DNA from 2 places in the Actinoplanes sp. NPDC020271 genome. Region 2 is predicted to be linked to the other one. Evidence: riboswitches for the same ligand, from Rfam matches in the RefSeq annotation. Region 2 holds a riboswitch; the other holds the start of a gene.
The links. Region 2 has a riboswitch for glycine ahead of gcvT (glycine cleavage system aminomethyltransferase GcvT). Riboswitches for the same ligand answer to the same signal wherever they lie in the genome.

Region 1: it holds a riboswitch for glycine, as region 2 does, so the genes downstream of both, gcvP (aminomethyl-transferring glycine dehydrogenase) here and gcvT (glycine cleavage system aminomethyltransferase GcvT) in region 2, are expected to answer to the same signal.

Annotation. Positions count from the first base shown of each region.
Region 1 is NZ_JBIRWQ010000009.1:103,914-112,180, reverse strand. It holds gene ACH442_RS21340 (chorismate-binding protein) at 1-1,105, opposite strand, end outside; gene ACH442_RS21335 (DUF5999 family protein) at 1,228-1,428, shown strand; gene gcvP (aminomethyl-transferring glycine dehydrogenase) at 1,703-4,513, opposite strand; glycine riboswitch at 4,590-4,695, opposite strand; gene mgrA (L-glyceraldehyde 3-phosphate reductase) at 4,747-5,742, shown strand; gene ACH442_RS21320 (DNA polymerase beta superfamily protein) at 5,872-6,546, shown strand; gene ACH442_RS21315 (DNA polymerase beta superfamily protein) at 6,543-7,289, shown strand; gene ACH442_RS21310 (class I SAM-dependent methyltransferase) at 7,374-8,267, opposite strand, start outside.
Region 2 is NZ_JBIRWQ010000008.1:132,712-140,978, reverse strand. It holds gene ACH442_RS19900 (hypothetical protein) at 1-480, opposite strand, end outside; partial or broken gene ACH442_RS19895 (hypothetical protein) at 546-852, opposite strand; gene ACH442_RS19890 (phosphatidylserine/phosphatidylglycerophosphate/cardiolipin synthase family protein) at 1,035-2,243, opposite strand; gene ACH442_RS19885 (alpha/beta hydrolase) at 2,341-2,550, shown strand; gene ACH442_RS19880 (L-serine ammonia-lyase) at 2,537-3,841, opposite strand; gene gcvT (glycine cleavage system aminomethyltransferase GcvT) at 3,854-4,900, opposite strand; glycine riboswitch at 5,022-5,117, opposite strand; gene ACH442_RS19870 (MarR family winged helix-turn-helix transcriptional regulator) at 5,153-5,596, opposite strand; gene ACH442_RS19865 (MFS transporter) at 5,663-6,073, shown strand; gene ACH442_RS19860 (hypothetical protein) at 6,285-6,659, shown strand; gene ACH442_RS19855 (hypothetical protein) at 6,674-7,720, shown strand; gene ACH442_RS19850 (sensor histidine kinase) at 7,910-8,267, opposite strand, start outside.

The sequences.
Region 1 (8,267 bases), on a different contig from region 2:
CTCCGGCCCAGGCGTGCACGCGTTCGCCGTCGACGGCCACCGTGCGGATGCTCAGGCCCAGGTCGAGGTGGTCGGGCCCGATCCAGCCGAGCGCGCCCATGCTGACCCCGCGGCCGACCGGCTCGAGGGCGGCGATGTGCGCGAGCGCGGCGAGTTTCGGGGCGCCGGTGACACTTCCGCCCGGGCAGACGGCTCGCAGCAGGTCCGCGAGTCCGACGTCGGAGGAGATCTCGGCGGAGACCACTGACTCCGCTTGCCAGAGATCGCACCATCGGCGTACGGCGAAAAGCTCCTCCACCCGCACCGGCCCGGTTCCCGGGAGTCGCGCGAGGTCGTTGCGTTCCAGGTCGACGATCATCACGTGCTCGGCCCGTTCCTTGGCCGAGGCCAGGAGTTCCCGGCGCCCGTCGGCGGTGGCGGGCCGGGTCCCCTTGATCGGCCGGGTGATGACCCGCCCGTCCCGCACCTCGACGAGGGTCTCCGGTGAGGCCGTCGCCATCGCCCAGCCGTCACCGGCGAGGATCCCGCCGTACCGGGCACCCGGCAGTCCGGCGACGCGCGCGAGGGCCGCTGTCGGGTTTCCGACGTACGGCGCGGAGGCGTGCCCGACCACGTTCACCTGGTAGACGTCGCCGCGCCCGATCGCGTCCCGCACGCTCTGAACTGCGCGCGCGTGCTCGTCCGGCGTCCAGCTCGCGGCCCACGACCCGAGCTCCCAGTCCGGCGTTGAACCGGGCATGGCGGCGGTGGTGTGTATCCAGACGACGGCGTACACGTCCGGGATCGCAGGAACCGGGCTGGGGCCGCCGGGAGTGGCGTGGTTCATCACGGATCCGGCGTCCGCCGATACGTAGAGCGACGCTCCGCAAATAGTGCCATGGCCGATCGTCCCGTATTTGTCATCCGAACGGCCGAGGTTGCGCACCGGCAGTCCGTTGTCGGCCAGGAATCCGGCCAGAAGCTCGGCAGGGTCACCGGGATCACCCCGGTGCCACGAGAACGAACGTAACGCATGGTGACGGGCACGGCAGGCGGTCGGAGACGCCGGCGGGGCCCCGGGAGGAGGTGCCGGAGAGTGGCCGACGGACCCCTGCGCGTGGACCATCGGAACCGTGGAACGAGAGCCGGACACCGTCACTCCGTTGAACCGTTGTCGTTCGATGTGAGGTAACGTTCGAGCCCGACTTTGTGAACCTTCACACAGCCCCCTACCGGAGAAAACCCGCGATGTGCCAGCACCTGAACGAATGCCCTCCAGCCGACGCTATCGACCGGGAGGCCGCCCGCACCGTGGCGACCTTCTGCGAGCAGGGATGGAGCCTGCTCTGCAACGGTGTCATCGTCTTCGAGGACACCGGTGAGCTCCTGCCGGACGGTACGACCATTGAGCCGCACCGTGGTCCGGCACGCCACGCCCTCGCCGCATAATCACTGAGGGTAACGATACGGACGCCCTGTTTGGCGGAAGTTTCGGAGCCCTCGGCCGGCCCCGATGAGGTGGCCCGGCCGGACCCACCCTGCCGGTATGCCCGATGCGGCAACCGGACACCTGCCGGCTTGCCCGAGGGGCCAGCCGGACGAAGGCCGGTTCGCCTGACAGGCAATCGGCTGAGAGCCGGCTTGTCCGTCCGACGGGCAACCGGCGGAAGACGGCGCAGGCCGCGATCGGGATGACCGCGACCTGCGCACGCAATCCCGGAGGTCAGCTCTCGAAGGCCTCGGGCGAGGGGCACGAGCAGACCAGGTTGCGGTCGCCGTAGGCCCCGTCGATCCGGCGGACCGGCGGCCAGTACTTCGCGGTCCGGTCAACGCCCTTCGGGAATCCGGCGACCGAGCGCGGGTACGGGTGGTCCCATTCGTCCGCCGTGACCGCCGACGCCGTGTGCGGCGCGTTGGCGAGCGGGTTGTCGCCCGCCGGCCACACCCCCGCGGCCACCTGGTCGATCTCCGCCTTGATCGAGATCATGGCGTCGCAGAACCGGTCCAGCTCGGCCAGGTCCTCGCTCTCGGTCGGCTCGACCATGAGCGTGCCGGCGACCGGGAACGACATCGTCGGCGCGTGGAAGCCGTAGTCGATGAGCCGCTTCGCGACGTCGTCGACGCTGACGCCGGTGGCCTTGGTGATCGGGCGCAGGTCGAGGATGCACTCGTGCGCCACCAGGCCGTTCTCCCCGGCGTAGAGCACCGGGTAGTGCTCGCGCAGCCGCGCTGCCACGTAGTTCGCGGCCAGCACCGCGGTCGCGGTGGCCTGGGCCAGGCCGTCCGGGCCCATCATCCGCACGTACGCCCAGGAGATCGGCAGGATGCCGGCCGACCCGTGCGCGGCCGCCGAGACGGCGTGGTGGTCGCCGGGCTCGAGCGGGTTGCCCGGCAGGAAGGCGGCCAGGTGGGCGCGGACCGCGACCGGGCCGACGCCGGGACCGCCGCCGCCGTGCGGGATGCAGAACGTCTTGTGCAGGTTCAGGTGCGAGACGTCGGCACCGAACTTGCCCGGCTTGGCGTAGCCGACCAGCGCGTTGAGGTTCGCGCCGTCGACGTACACCTGGCCGCCGGCCTCGTGGACCTTGGCGCACAGGTCGGCGATCGAGGTCTCGTACACGCCGTGGGTCGACGGGTAGGTCACCATGATCGCGGCCAGCGAGGCGGCGTGCTTCTCGATCTTGGCGTCCAGGTCGGCGATGTCGACGTTGCCGTTCTCGTCGCAGGCCACCACGACGACCCGCATGCCGGCCATCACGGCGCTGGCCGCGTTCGTGCCGTGGGCCGACGACGGGATCAGGCAGACGTCACGGTGCGACTCGCCGCGTGAACGGTGGTAACCGCGGATCGCCAGGAGACCGGCGAGTTCGCCCTGGGAGCCGGCGTTCGGCTGGACGCTGACCGCGTCGTAGCCGGTGATCTCGGCCAGCCAGCCCTCGAGCTGGGCGACCAGGTCCTCGTACCCCCGGGTCTGGTGCGAGGGCGCGAAGGGGTGGATGTCGGCGAACTGGGGCCAGGTGACCGCCTCCATCTCGGTGGTGGCGTTCAGCTTCATCGTGCAGGAGCCGAGCGGGATCATGCCGCGGTCCAGCGCGTAGTCCCGGTCCGAGAGCTTGCGCAGGTAGCGCAGCATGCTGGTCTCGGAGTGGTGGGTGTTGAAGACCGGGTGGTGCAGGTAGTCGCTGGTCCGGGCCAGGGGCTTCGCACCGCAGACGGCCGGCTCGGCGACGGACGCGCCGAACGCCTCCAGCACCGTCGCGACGTGTGCGCCGGTGGTGGTCTCGTCGGTGGAGATCGACACCCGGTCGGCGTCGACGAGCCGCAGGTCGACGCCGTGCTCGGCGGCGGCCGCGACGATCGCCGCGGCGCGACCGGGAACGATCGCGGTGACCGTGTCGAAGAACGCGGTGTGCGCGACCTCGACGCCGGCGGCGGTCAGGCTGCCGGCGACGGTCAGCGCGTGGTCGTGGACGCGCTTCCCGATGGCGCGCAGCCCGGCCGGGCCGTGGTAGACCGCGTACATGCCGGCCATCACCGCGAGCAGGACCTGCGCGGTGCAGATGTTGCTGGTCGCCTTCTCGCGACGAATGTGCTGCTCGCGGGTCTGCAGGGCCAGCCGGTACGCCGGAGCCCCGTCCGCGTCCTTGGACACGCCCACCAAGCGGCCCGGCAGGCTGCGCTCCAGCCCGGCCCGCACGGCCAGGTATCCGGCGTGCGGGCCGCCGAAGCCGAGTGGCACCCCGAAGCGCTGGGTCGTGCCGGCCGCGATGTCCGCGCCGATCTCGCCCGGGGCGCGCAGCAGGGTCAGGGCGAGCAGGTCGGCGGCGACCGTGACCAGGGCGCCCTTGGCGTGGGCGGCCTCGACCAGGGCGGCGTGATCACGGACGGCGCCGGACGCACCCGGGTACTGCAGGTGCAGCCCGAAGAACTCCGCCGGCAGGTCCTCGCCCGCGTCGAGGTCGACGAGCTTCACCTCGATACCGAGCGGTTCGGCCCGGGTGCGCAGGACGGCGAGCGTCTGCGGGAAGGTGTCGGCGTCCACGACGTACGTCGATGACTTGGTTCGGGAAGCTCGTCGCGCGAGGGTCATGGCCTCGGCCACGGCGGTCGCCTCGTCCAGCATCGACGCGTTGGCGGTGGTCAGCCCGGTCAGATCGGTGACCATGGTCTGGAAGTTGAGCAGCGCCTCGAGGCGGCCCTGGCTGATCTCCGGCTGGTAGGGCGTGTAGGCCGTGTACCAGGCCGGGTTCTCCAGCACGTTCCGCTTGATCACCGCGGGCGTGTGCGTCCCGTAGTAGCCCAGGCCGATCATCGGCGTGGCCACGACGTTGCGGCCGGCGATCGCGCGCAGCTCGGCGATCGTCTCCTCCTCGCCTGCGCCGGCCGGCAGGTCCAGGTCGCCGTGGAACCGGATCGACTCGGGGACGGCGGCGTCCATCAGCTCGCCGAGCGACCCGTAGCCGACGGCCTTGAGCATCTCCGCCTGCTCGTCGGCCTGCGGACCGATGTGGCGATGGGTGAATGACGACGGCATGGGCGACTCCCGGGCTGAAGAAGGCTGACAAAGCCCTCCCCCTCTGTCATACCCAGAAATGGGCATTTCAGAGTCGCCTGCCCGCGCGGTCCCTGATGCCTGTAGAGATTCCGGGGAGGATTTGCCCCTTCGGCGCCCGCACTTCCGGTTCGGAAGGTACGAGTCTCTCCCGCGCAGCTGACAACCAACCTACCAGTGGAGACGACCATGATCGGAACTCCTAGGGTGGAGCTGTGACCTACACCCCTGCTGTTGATCGCTACGAGTCCATGACGTACCGCCGTGCCGGCCGCAGCGGCCTGAAGCTGCCCGTCATCTCCCTGGGTCTCTGGCACAACTTCGGTGACACGCGCCCGGCCGACCGCCAGCGCGACATCGTGCGCCGCGCCTTCGACCTCGGGGTCACCCACTTCGACCTGGCCAACAACTACGGCCCGCCGCCGGGCAGCGCGGAGACCAACTTCGGCCGCATCCTCAAGGCGGACTTCCGGCACCACCGCGACGAGCTGATCATCTCGTCGAAGGCCGGCTACACCATGTGGGACGGCCCCTACGGCGACTTCGGCTCCCGGAAGTACCTGGTCAGCTCCCTGGACCAGTCGCTGAAGCGGCTCGGCGTCGACTACGTGGACGTCTTCTACCACCACCGGCCGGACCCGGACACCCCGCTCGAGGAGACGATGTCCGCTCTCGATCACATCGTGCGGTCGGGCAAGGCGCTCTACGTCGGCCTGAGCAACTACAAGTCGGAGCAGACCGCGAAGGCCGCCGCGATTCTTCGTGACCTCGGCACGCCGCTGCTGATTCATCAGCCGTCCTACTCGATCCTCAACCGCTGGATCGAGCACGACGACCTGCTCGACACCCTGGAGGAGGCGGGCGCCGGCTGCATCGCGTTCAGCCCGCTGCAGCAGGGCCTGCTCACCGACCGGTACCTCGACGGCATCCCGGACGACTCGCGGATCCGCACCAGCGTCTTCCTCGACGAGAGCGCCCTCGACCAGAAGACGCTCGGCCGCCTGCACGCGCTCGACGACATCGCCAAGCGGCGCGGCCAGTCGCTGGCCCAGCTCGCCCTCGCGTGGGCGCTGCGCGACCGGCGCATGACCAGCCTGATCATCGGGGCGTCGAGCGTGCGGCAGTTGGAGACCAACGTCGCCGCGATCAACAACCTCGACCTGTCCGAGGCCGAGATCGGTGACATCGACGCCACGGTTCTCGACCTCTAGACCAAACCTGATCATTCGGTACGTCGTGCGCACCGCTCTCGTAAATGACGCGCGCGCCCCGGGCCGGGTGACTACCGTTCCCGGACGGGCCGCGCACCGTGGTCGTCGCGGCACGAAGCGGGTGGGATCATGACGGACCTGGTCGAGAAGCACACCATCCTCGCCGTCGTGGTCGGCTCCCGTGCCTACGGGCTCGACGGGCCGGGCAGCGACCACGACCGGCGAGGCGTCTACGCCGCCCCGACCCGGGATTTCTGGCGGCTCGACAAGCCACCGACCCACCTCGACGGGCCCGGGGAGGAACAGTTCTCCTGGGAGATCGAGCGCTTCTGCACGCTCGCGCTGCAGGCCAACCCGACGGTCCTCGAGGTGCTGTGGTCGCCGTTGACCGAACACCTCACGCCCGAGGGCGAGCGACTGCGAGAGGTGCGTCAGGCGTTCCTGTCCCGGCGAGTCTTCGAGACGTACGGCAACTACGCGCGCGACCAGCTCGACCGCGTCGCCGCCCGTCGCGCCCGCACCGGCGAGACCAACCACAAGCAGGCCATGCACATGATCCGGCTGCTGATGGCGGGCGCGCACGTGCTGCGGACCGGCGAGGTGCTGGTCGACGTCCGCCACCTGCGCGACGAGTTGCTGGCCGTGAAACAGGGAACCGTCCCGTGGGACGAGGTCACCGCCTGGGCCGCCACGCTGCTGGCCGATCTCGATCAGGCCGCGGCCGAGACCCGCCTGGCGGCGGGGCCGGATCGCGACCGTGTCGAGGAACTGCTGATCGACGTACGGGAAAGGGGTTTGCAGTGACCATCGCCGTGCCCGAGTGGGCGGCCGACGTCGCCCGGCAGCTCCCCTATCCCCTGGTCTTCTGCACCGTCAGCGGCGCCCACCTGTACGGCTTCGCCTCCGTCGACTCCGACCTCGACCTGCGCGCCTCGCACGTGCTGCCCGCCGCCGAGGTCGTCGGCCTGCGCCACGGCCCCGACACGCTGCAGCGCGACGGCCTGCGCGACGGCGTCGAACTGGACGTCGTCTCGCACGACCTGCTGAAGTTCGCCAAGCTGCTGACCAGCCGCAACGGCTACGTCCTGGAGCAGGTGCTGTCGCCGCTGGTCGTCGTCACGTCCGAGCTGCACGCCGCGCTCGTCGACCTGACGCCCGGGCTGATCACCCGCAATCACGCCTATCACTATCTGGGCTTCTCCCACAGCCAGGAGAAGCTCTACACGAAGACCGGCGAACTCAAGCCGGCCCTCTACACCCTGCGTGTCCTGCTGACCGGAACCCATCTGATGAGAACCGGTCAGCTGGAGACGAACCTGGGCGTCCTCGACGGCGCGCCCGACTACGTCGCGGAGCTGATCGAGGCCAAACGGTCAGCCGAACACGGCCCGTTCCCACCCGGCGTCGCCGCCCGCCTCGCGGCCGACATCCCGCGTCTGCGGGCCGACCTGGAGACGGCCAAGGACGAGTCGAAACTCGCCGACCACCCCTCCGAACAAGCCGTCTCCGCCCTGCACCACCTCATCGTCCGCACCCGCCTGGGCTGACCTGCGCGAGCATCGCCCCGCTCCCGGGCCGGACCCACCGCGCCGGGCCCGCCAGGCCGGCCCGCCAGGCCGGCCCGACGGGCGTCAGGGGCGGCGGCCGATCCAGATGTCGCGGGTGGCCCGCACCGTGAGGTCGCCGCGGGCCGGGGCGCTCTCCGCGTACTCCTGGAGCGCCCTCACGTCCTCGGCCGGGAGCCGGTCGGCCAGGCGCTGGGCGCTTCGCCGGAGCGCGACCTGCGCATACTTGACGGCCGTGGGCGGGAGCGGACTCGCGATCTCGACCTCGACGCGCCGTTCGCCGACCAGCTCGAACCCGGCCGCCTCGAGGCGCGCGGCCCAGTCCTCGTTCATGTGCAGGCCGCCCTCGACCCGCATCCGGGCCATCTCGGCGTGTGCCCGTTCCTCGACCGCGGCACCGGCCGGGTCGGTGAGGAACCGCGGGAACGCGTCCAACTCCGTGATCATGAAGACTCCGCCGGGTCGCAGCACGTCCCGGACCTGCGCGACCGTCCGCGCCGGGTCGGCCAGATGATGCATCGACGCCGACGCCCACACCAGGTCGGCCGGGCCGAGCGGCGGCCAGTCGCCGTCAAGATCCGCCTGCACCGCCCGGACCCGATCACCGGCACCCGCTTCGGCGGCGCGCTCCCGCAGGTGGGTCAGCATCTCCTCATCGAGATCAACCGCGGTCAGCGTGGCCCCGGGGAGATGCCGCGCCAGCGCAATCGTCCCCGCCCCGGTTCCGGCGCCGAGATCGACGATCACCGGATTCGCCGGTACGAGCGAGCCGGCCCAGCCGATCACCTCGCGGTAGTAGTCCTGCAGCACCTCGGCGTCCAGGTCGAGCATCTGCGCCAGCCCGTCCCCGTGCCCACCGTGCTGCCCGGGCCCGCCATGGCCGCCGGCGTGTCCGTGGCCGCCGCCCGCGCCGTGCCGACCGCGCTGACCGTTTTCGCCGTGCCCCGCACGGTCGCCGTG
Region 2 (8,267 bases):
TTCGTTCAGACCCAGACCACGCAGGATGTTGTCCCGGTTCGCGTTCCCACGCAGCGCGGTCAAGGAGTTCAAGCGGCCCAGCAAAGTCGTGGAAGACGCCGGGCATTTCAAGTCCTGAATCGCCGACAAGGTCTTCTCGAAACGTTGAATGCGGCTTTCCAGGTCCGTTCCACTCGGAAGGCTCGCATTCTTCAACGCCACCTGCGCGTTCACCTGGGCTTGAGTGGGCGGGCAGCGACCGGGAACTTTCACCCCGGTAGGGCCCACCCGGTCGGCCGTCGCGTTCGGATTGCCCGGGCTGAAACCCAGCGCCGGCACCAAAGCGTCGATGTTACCGGAGCCGGCTCCGGCGTTGCCCGCGGGTTGGACGGCGGCCTGGCCCATCCCCGTGCCGACCGCGAGCGCCGAGCCGAGCAGCGCTGCGGCGACACCTCCCATCACCAGCTTGCGCGTCCGGCTGCTGACTCCGCGTCGATACATGCACGGCTCCTCTTCGTTTCGGTCCTGCTTGTGCCGAGATGTACGAGCAATGATGTGGCAGCAGTTCACGACGCTGAGCAAGCTTTCCTTAAAGTTTCTTTAACGTGACTCCCGGGAGGTGCAGCCGCCGGCATCGTCGCGCCCACGTCCGTGGGCACCCCGGTCGCGGGTCAGCAGCGAGCCCGCCGCCATCACCGTGAACGCGGCCGGCTGCGCGAGCGGCTCGGTCGGCCAGCCGGACAGCATCGGCCCGATCACTGTGACCAGCACCGCGGCGCCGCCACCGCACCACCATGCGGACCGCCACCAACCGCGAGTCACGCCGGCTGTTCCCCGGCCGCCGCGCCGGCGAGCCCCCGCAGCCCAGCACCCTGTCGAACCTGGTGCACGACCTCGGCGTCCCGCACTTCGTACGAGGGCGTCGTCCCGTCCGAGATCGCCGATGTGGCGCCGTGGCCCTCTTCCTGCGGTACCGCGGGTGAGCGCAGTGTCCGGCCCGAACGAGAAGGGCCGCGCCCGTTGCCGGACGCGGCCCTGGTTTCGAACCTCGGCCCCTACTTGCAGGGGTAGTTCGAGGCGGTGCAGGCGACGCCGTTGTTGTAGGCGTCGTTGAAGTGGGTGAAGTACGCGTCGTAGAGCGGGTGGGTGGTGCCCGACTCCGGCGCCATCTTCACGAAGAGCTCGTCGTTGTCGGTCAGTGCGTCCGCGCTCCAGTTCTGCGAACCGGTGTAGATCCGGTAGTGGTAGGTGTCGCCGAACTTCGCGTACAGCGCGAAGAACTTGTCGTGCACCATGTCCATCCGGTGGATCTTGATCCCGGCGCCGATCAGGTCGTCGTAGACGCTCTCGGTCATGTCGATGCCGCCGTCGTCCTTGGTGCCGACGACGACCCAGATCTGGCAGCCCTCCGACTTGAACTTCTTGACCAGGCTGGTGATGCCGGGACGGCCGCCGGTGACGAAGGCCATGCCGATCCGCAGCCGGCAGTTCGCGTCCGGGGTGGCGTCGTTGAGCCGGGTGACGATGGTGTCGGTCTCACCCGCGGCCTCCGGCGAGGCGTACGCGTCCGCGGCGGTGGCCTGGTAGTACCCACGACCCGAGGCGGAGTCGTAGTAGTTGTTGCCGGCGACGTGCTTGCCGTTCCACATGTCGGTGAAGTTGGCGTTCAGGCCGTTCATCAGCGCGGTGTCGCCGTAGACCGTGATGGTGTTGTTGAACGAGTTCGGGCCGGTCGTGTACGTCATGTTCGCCGAACCGAACCAGGAGACGTTGGACCGCGCGACACCGTTCGGGTCGGTCGTGGACGTGAAGGTGAACATCTTGGTGTGCATGTCACCGTCGCCGCTGGTGCTGATGCAGGCCCGGCCGCCGGTCGACGGGTACGAGCAGAACTTGTGGTTCTTCAGCGTCTTGAGCAGGGCGACGCCGGAGTCGGTGGACGCCTCGTTCTTGCCGTCGATCACGACCTTCACGATGACTTCGCGCTTCTCCGCGTTCACCAGGGCCTGCGCCACCGAGTCGATGCTCAGCGAGTGGAGGGTGCCCTGGATGGTGGACCCCTTCGGCGCGGCGTTGATCAGCCGCTGCAGCTCCAGGTGGATGGTGTTGTCCGCGCCGTTCGCGGCGGCGTGCGGGTTGTTGAAGTGCGCCCAGACCGGGTAGCCGCCGATCGTCGCCTGCACCGAGCTCGCGGCCGCGGCCGGCGTCGGCGCCGGGAGGACGAGGGCCAACCCGCTCAGCACCAGGGCCAGTCCCGCTCTCAACAAGTTACGTTTACGCAAAAGTTCCTCCCCGTTCAATGATCCACTACAGCGGGGAGTGTTACCCATACCTGCACATGCGTCAATTCGATGTGCATCCATGTTCATGCCGCGGCCCGGCCCGGCCGGCGCCACCCGCTGCGGCGGGCCCGCCGGCGAGTACCGGCTCGCGCCCGAGCACCCGCACCCGGCGCCGGTCGAGGACTGCTACGCCGGGCTCGTGTGGACCGCGTCGCACGCCGCTGAGCTGGGCATCGACCCGTCCCCGGCCGATCGTCGCCGGGGCCGGCGCCGCCTCAGCACTCGATGACGTTGACGGCGAGGCCGCCGCGGGACGTCTCCTTGTACTTGATCTTCATGTCGGCGCCGGTCTCCTTCATCGTCTTGATGACCTTGTCGAGGGAGACGTGGTGTTTCCCGTCGCCGCGCAGGGCCAGCTTCGCCGCCGTGACCGCCTTCACCGCCGCCATCCCGTTGCGTTCGATGCACGGGATCTGGACGAGACCGCCGACCGGGTCGCAGGTCAGCCCGAGGTTGTGTTCCATCCCGATCTCGGCCGCGTTCTCCACCTGCTCGGGGGTGCCGCCGAGGACTTCGGCGAGCCCGGCCGCCGCCATCGCGCAGGCCGAGCCGACTTCGCCCTGGCAGCCGACCTCGGCCCCGGAGATCGACGCGTTCTCCTTGAACAGCAGCCCGATCGCGCCGGCGGCGAGGAGGAACCGGACCACGCCGTCGTCGTCGAAGCCGGGCACGAACGCCTTGCAGTAGCTGAGCACGGCCGGGATGATGCCCGCGGCGCCGTTGGTGGGCGCGGTCACGACGCGACCTCCGGCCGCGTTCTGCTCGTTGACGGCCATCGCGTACGCGGTGAGCCACTCCATCGCGTGCACGGCCGGGTCCCCGGCGGCGCGCAGTTGCCGGGCGGTGGCGGCCGCTCGACGGCGCACCTTGAGGCCGCCCGGGAGGACCCCTTCGGCGTCCAACCCCGCGTTCACGCACTCCTGCATGACCTGCCAGATGCCGAGCAGCCCGGCCCGGATGTCCGGTACTGATCGCCACGCGGTCTCGTTGGCCAGCATCAGCCGCGAGATCGAGAGCCCGGTCGTGCGGGTCAGCTCCAGCAGTTCCGCACCGGAGCTGAACGGATGTGGAAGCCGGGTGTCGTCCGCCCGTACGCGGGAAGATCCGACCTGGTCCACGACGAAGCCGCCGCCGACCGAGAAGTAGGTCTTGGCGAGCAGCTCGGCGCCGTCGGCGCCGAGCGCGGTGAAGGTCATCCCGTTGGGGTGTTCGGGCAGCGAGCGGCGGCGGTGCAGCACCAGGTCGACGGCGATCTCCCGGCCGTCGAGCATGATCGGCCCCGGTTCCAGGGTCGTGTCGACCGTCTCCGGCTCCTCCCCCATCAGGCCGAGCAGCACGGCGCGCGGCGTGCCGTGCCCGTGTCCGGTGGCGCCCAGCGAGCCGAACAGTTCGGCGCGGATGCCGGCGACCCGCGGGTCGAGGTGCCGGGCGAACATCCGAGCGGCACGCATCGGGCCGACCGTGTGGGAGCTGGACGGCCCGATGCCGATCGAGAAGAGGTCGAAGACGGAGACGGCCATGATCACTGATCCTTACCGGGGGCGCTGGTAGAACGGGAGCGGGACGATCTCGACGGCTTCACGCTTGCCCCGAACATCGACCGCCAGATGGCGTGAGTCGAGATTTTTCGTGACATAGGCGAGAGCGATCGGGTGACCCAGCGTCGGCGACGGCGCACCGCTGGTCACCTCGCCGAGCGTTTCCCCGGTGTCCGCGTCGACCACCACATACCCGGCTCGCGGCGATCGACGCCCGGTCGCCCGGAGTCCGACCAGTTCCCGCGTCGGCGTGCAGGCCCGCAGCGCCTCGCCACCGACGAAGTCCCCCTTGTCCAGCGCCACGATCCGCCCGAGCCCGGCGTCGAACGGGGTGGTGTGAATGCTCAGCTCGTGGCCGTAGAGCGGCATCCCCGCCTCGAGCCGCAGCGTGTCGCGGCACGCCAGCCCGGCCGGTTGGGCGCCCTTGTCCTGCAGGAACGCCCAGATCGCCGGCGCGTCCTGGTTGCCGCAGTAGATCTCGAAGCCGTCCTCGCCGGTGTACCCGGTGCGGGCCAGCAGCACGTCCCGGCCGGCCACCTCGGCGGGCTTGATCGCGTAGTACTTGAGATCCGGGTGCTCGCCGACGATCTTCACGGCGTCCGGTCCCTGCACGGCGATCAGCGCCCGGTCCACCACCTCGACCGTGACCGCGAAGCCACCGGAGTGCTCGCCCAGCATCGCGCGCACGACCGGCGCGTTCGCGGCGTTCGCGACCACCAGGAACTCCTGGTCGGTGAGCCGGTAGACGACCAGGTCGTCCAGCACTCCGCCGGTCGTGTGGCACAGCATCGTGTACTTCGCCCGCCCCGGCTTGACCGCGGAGAGCCGGCCGACCAGCGCGTAGTCCAGGAACGCGGCGGCGTCGGGCCCACCGACCGCGATCTGCCCCATGTGCCCGAGGTCGAAAAGACCCGCCGATTGCCGTACGGCATGGTGCTCCCCCACATCACTGCCGTACCGCAGCGGCATCTCCCAGCCGGCGAAGCCGGTGAAGGTGGCGCCGAGGCGCTGGTGGACGTCGAAAAGCGCGGTGCGTCGCAACGGGAGGCTCCTGTGGTCGGGGCCTCCCTCGCTCTGTCATCTCTGCCTGAGAGGTTCACCGCCGTTGGGCGGTTTGCACCGTGGGCGCAGCGCCATGGGAGCGCTGTCTTTCCAGAGTCGCCGAACCGCTGCGGTACTGGGGCCTGAGAGATTCTGAGGGAGAAGTTGCTCCTTCGGCGCCCTCGCCAGGTCGCGAGGGCTCTCCCGCAGCGGTCGTTGCGGCGAAGTCTTCACTTGTCGGGTCGGACCCTATCAGCCGGTGCGCTCCGTCTCACCCGCCTGGGCCAGGCGTTCCAGGGCGGGCAGGGCCTGCACGATCGCGTCACGGTCGGCCGGTTCCAGGTGGTCGAAGAGCCGGTCGAGCGTGGTCGCGTAGTGGGCGAGGGTCCTGATCACCACCGCCCGCCCCTCGTCGGTCACCTCGACGAGCACGCCGCGACCGTCGGTGGGGTCAGGCACCCGCCGGACCAGGGCAGTCTTCTCCATCCGGCCGACGAGCTGGGTCATGCCGGGCTGGGAGGCCCGGGTGACCCGGGCCAGTTCGGTGACCCGGGCCGGCCCGTCGTCGGCGAGCCGGCGCAGCACCGAGAGCGCCACCGAGCTCGGGTTGTCGGGCCCTTCGAGCTGGCGCAGGAAGCGCACCAGTCGACCGAGCACCGGCAACAACTGTGATCCACGACTCTCGCCGGTCACCATTTGAATAACCTCATTATGGACATAGTGTCGAAGAAGTTCAGATCCTTTCGTACGGGAGGCCGTCCGGTGAGCGCGGCTCCCGGTCAGTCACTCCTCAAACCACCGAGGGCGGTCTTCGCGGTCGCCTTCGCCTGCGTCGTCAGCTTCATGGGCATCGGCCCGGTCGACCCGATCCTGCCGGCGCTCTCCGCCGAACCGGACGCCACGCTCGGCCTCGGCATCGCGGCCGGCCCGCTGCTCGGCGGCTTCCTCGGCAACATCAGCTGGCGCGGCCCGTTCTTCGGCGTGGCGGTCCTGATGGCGATCGCCCTGCCGGCCACGGTCACGCTGGTCGAGCCGACCCCTAAGCCGGCCACGCCGACGTCGCCGGTGAGGTGGCCGACGAGTTCGGTGGCGCCCCCGACGCCATCGACTTCGGGGAAGAGCTCAAAACCCACTGATCCCGATTTCCCGTACGCCGTGAGCCCCCGCCCCTGATTCCGCGCCCGCAACGCCCGCCGCACTCGAGGCCGCCACGCGACTCGCGCCCGGCCCGGCATACGCGACGCCCGCCGTGGTCGAGCCCGCAGCGCGCATTGCGCAAGGGGGTTTACCCCCGGAGAACCGAAACCGCGATCCGGGGGTCTGCACGATTCTGCGGAAACGCTCTGACCAGCAGAATTTGTCCTATCAGCAAGGCACACACCGAATGGACAGGACAGAGACCATGTGGCAGAGCAACTACTCGTACGACGACAGCCAGACCTTCGCCTACGGTTCGCAGAGCAGCGGCTACTCCGGCTACGACGGCTTCCCGCAGCACGACGACTTCCAGCCGGACAACTCGCAGCCGGAAAGCTCGCACCAGGACAGCTCGCACCAGGACGGTGCGGCCCAGGACGGTGCGGCCCAGGACGGTGCGGCCCAGGACGACTCGATGCGGAACCACCTCGGGCACGGCGGATACCAGGGCAACGACTTCCAGCCGGAAGGCTGCTCCGGCTACGGGGAGCACTACCAGACCCAGGAGTTCCACTACTACCACTCCGAGCACCACGTCGACTCGTCCGCGTTCCACGCCTGAGCGGAGAGACCCCGATGACCGTCACCGTCGACCACGATGAACTGCGGGAACTGGTCCGGCTCGTCCGGCTGGGCGCCGAGGCCAACGCACGGCCCGACCTCGTCGCCCGCCTGTCGGCCGGTCCGGTCACCGCCGGCCAGGTCATCCGGTCCCTGCAGTCGCTGGAGATCGACCTACGTAACCGGCGTGCCGGGCTGTGCGATCCGGGCCGCGGTGCCCGCCTCGCCGCCGAGGCGCGGCACGCCGAGACCCGGCTCCGCCGGTTCCGCGAGCAGAGCGCACGCTGGGCTCGCACCCTCGGCGAGGCGGTGGGCACGGCCGATTCCGATGTGGGGTACGCCCTGCAGCGCCGCGTGCGATGCCTCGTCGACGAGGGCACCGCGATGATCGAGTCCCGTGTCCCCCGCGCCGACCTCGACCGGTGGTTGCAGTACCGGCTCGCCGCCGAGGTGGCCGAGAGTGATCGCGCACTGCGCCGGACCGCGGAGACGATCACCACCCGGCTCGCCGTGATCGCTCCGATCCCGCCGGTGACGCTGGTCTTCGGGGCACCGGCGGTGGTCGCCCCGCCGTGGCCGGCCCCGACCGGCCGGCAGCCGATGGCGACGCGGCTGACCGGGGTGCTGATGCCCGCCTACAGCGGCATTGCCATCTCCTTCGTGATGCTCCGGGATCGGGCACCGGACTGGCTGCTCGTCACGGCGGCGATCATCCTCGCCGTCGGCCTGGGTGGCGCCGCGCTCGCCGGTGACCGCTGGCGGCAGGCCGACCGGGAACGAGCCGAGGCCCTCCACCGGCTGAGCTCGACCGCCGACGCGTTGCGGCTGGCCCTGACCAAACAGCTCCGTGACGGCCTGCGCGCCATCGAACAGCGGGTGCACGCCGCGGTCGACGCGGCGGTCAACGAGCAGACGGCGCGGCTGACCGCGGCTGCCGGCGCAGCCAAGCGGGCGGCGCAGGCGCACCTGGCGGGCCGCGCGGTCAGCGCCGTCGACGCGGATCTGGCGTCGATCCAGGACTTGCTGCTCCGGGCATCCCGGCTCCGGGCGCCGGCGTGGTGAAAGCGGCCGCCGTCCCCCACGACCCATTGCGAGCCCGGACGTGCTCACCCGAGCGGACCACCGTCACGGCGCCCCGCGCGAGTCCGCGAGTGACCAGTCGAGCGGGCCGGCATCACACCGGCGGCGCGAGTCCGAGTTTGATCAGCCTGGCGGGCCGGCATCACAGCGACGGCGCGAGTCCGAGTCTGATCAGCCGAGCGGGCCGGCGTCACGGCGGTCCGTCGTGAGCAGCAGGTGTTCGCACGAGCGGACCACGGTCGCAGCGACCCGGCGGACGCTGCGGGCGGTGCCCGGGTGGGAGGCTCGCGCACGCCAGACGGTCAGCGCCCGGCTGACGGCGTCGGCGATCTGCGCCGGCCCGGCATCCGGTTCCAGCCCGAGCCGGTGGACCGGGTCCGGGCCGGCGTCGCCCAGCAGCCGCGCGGCCGTGGCCACGTCGGCAGGGCTCAGGTCACCGGGGTCCGAGCGCAGCTCGTCGATCGCGGTCACCTCGGCGTACTCCCGGCTCTCGGCCCGGATCCGGTCCAGCCGATGCCGCAGGTGCTGC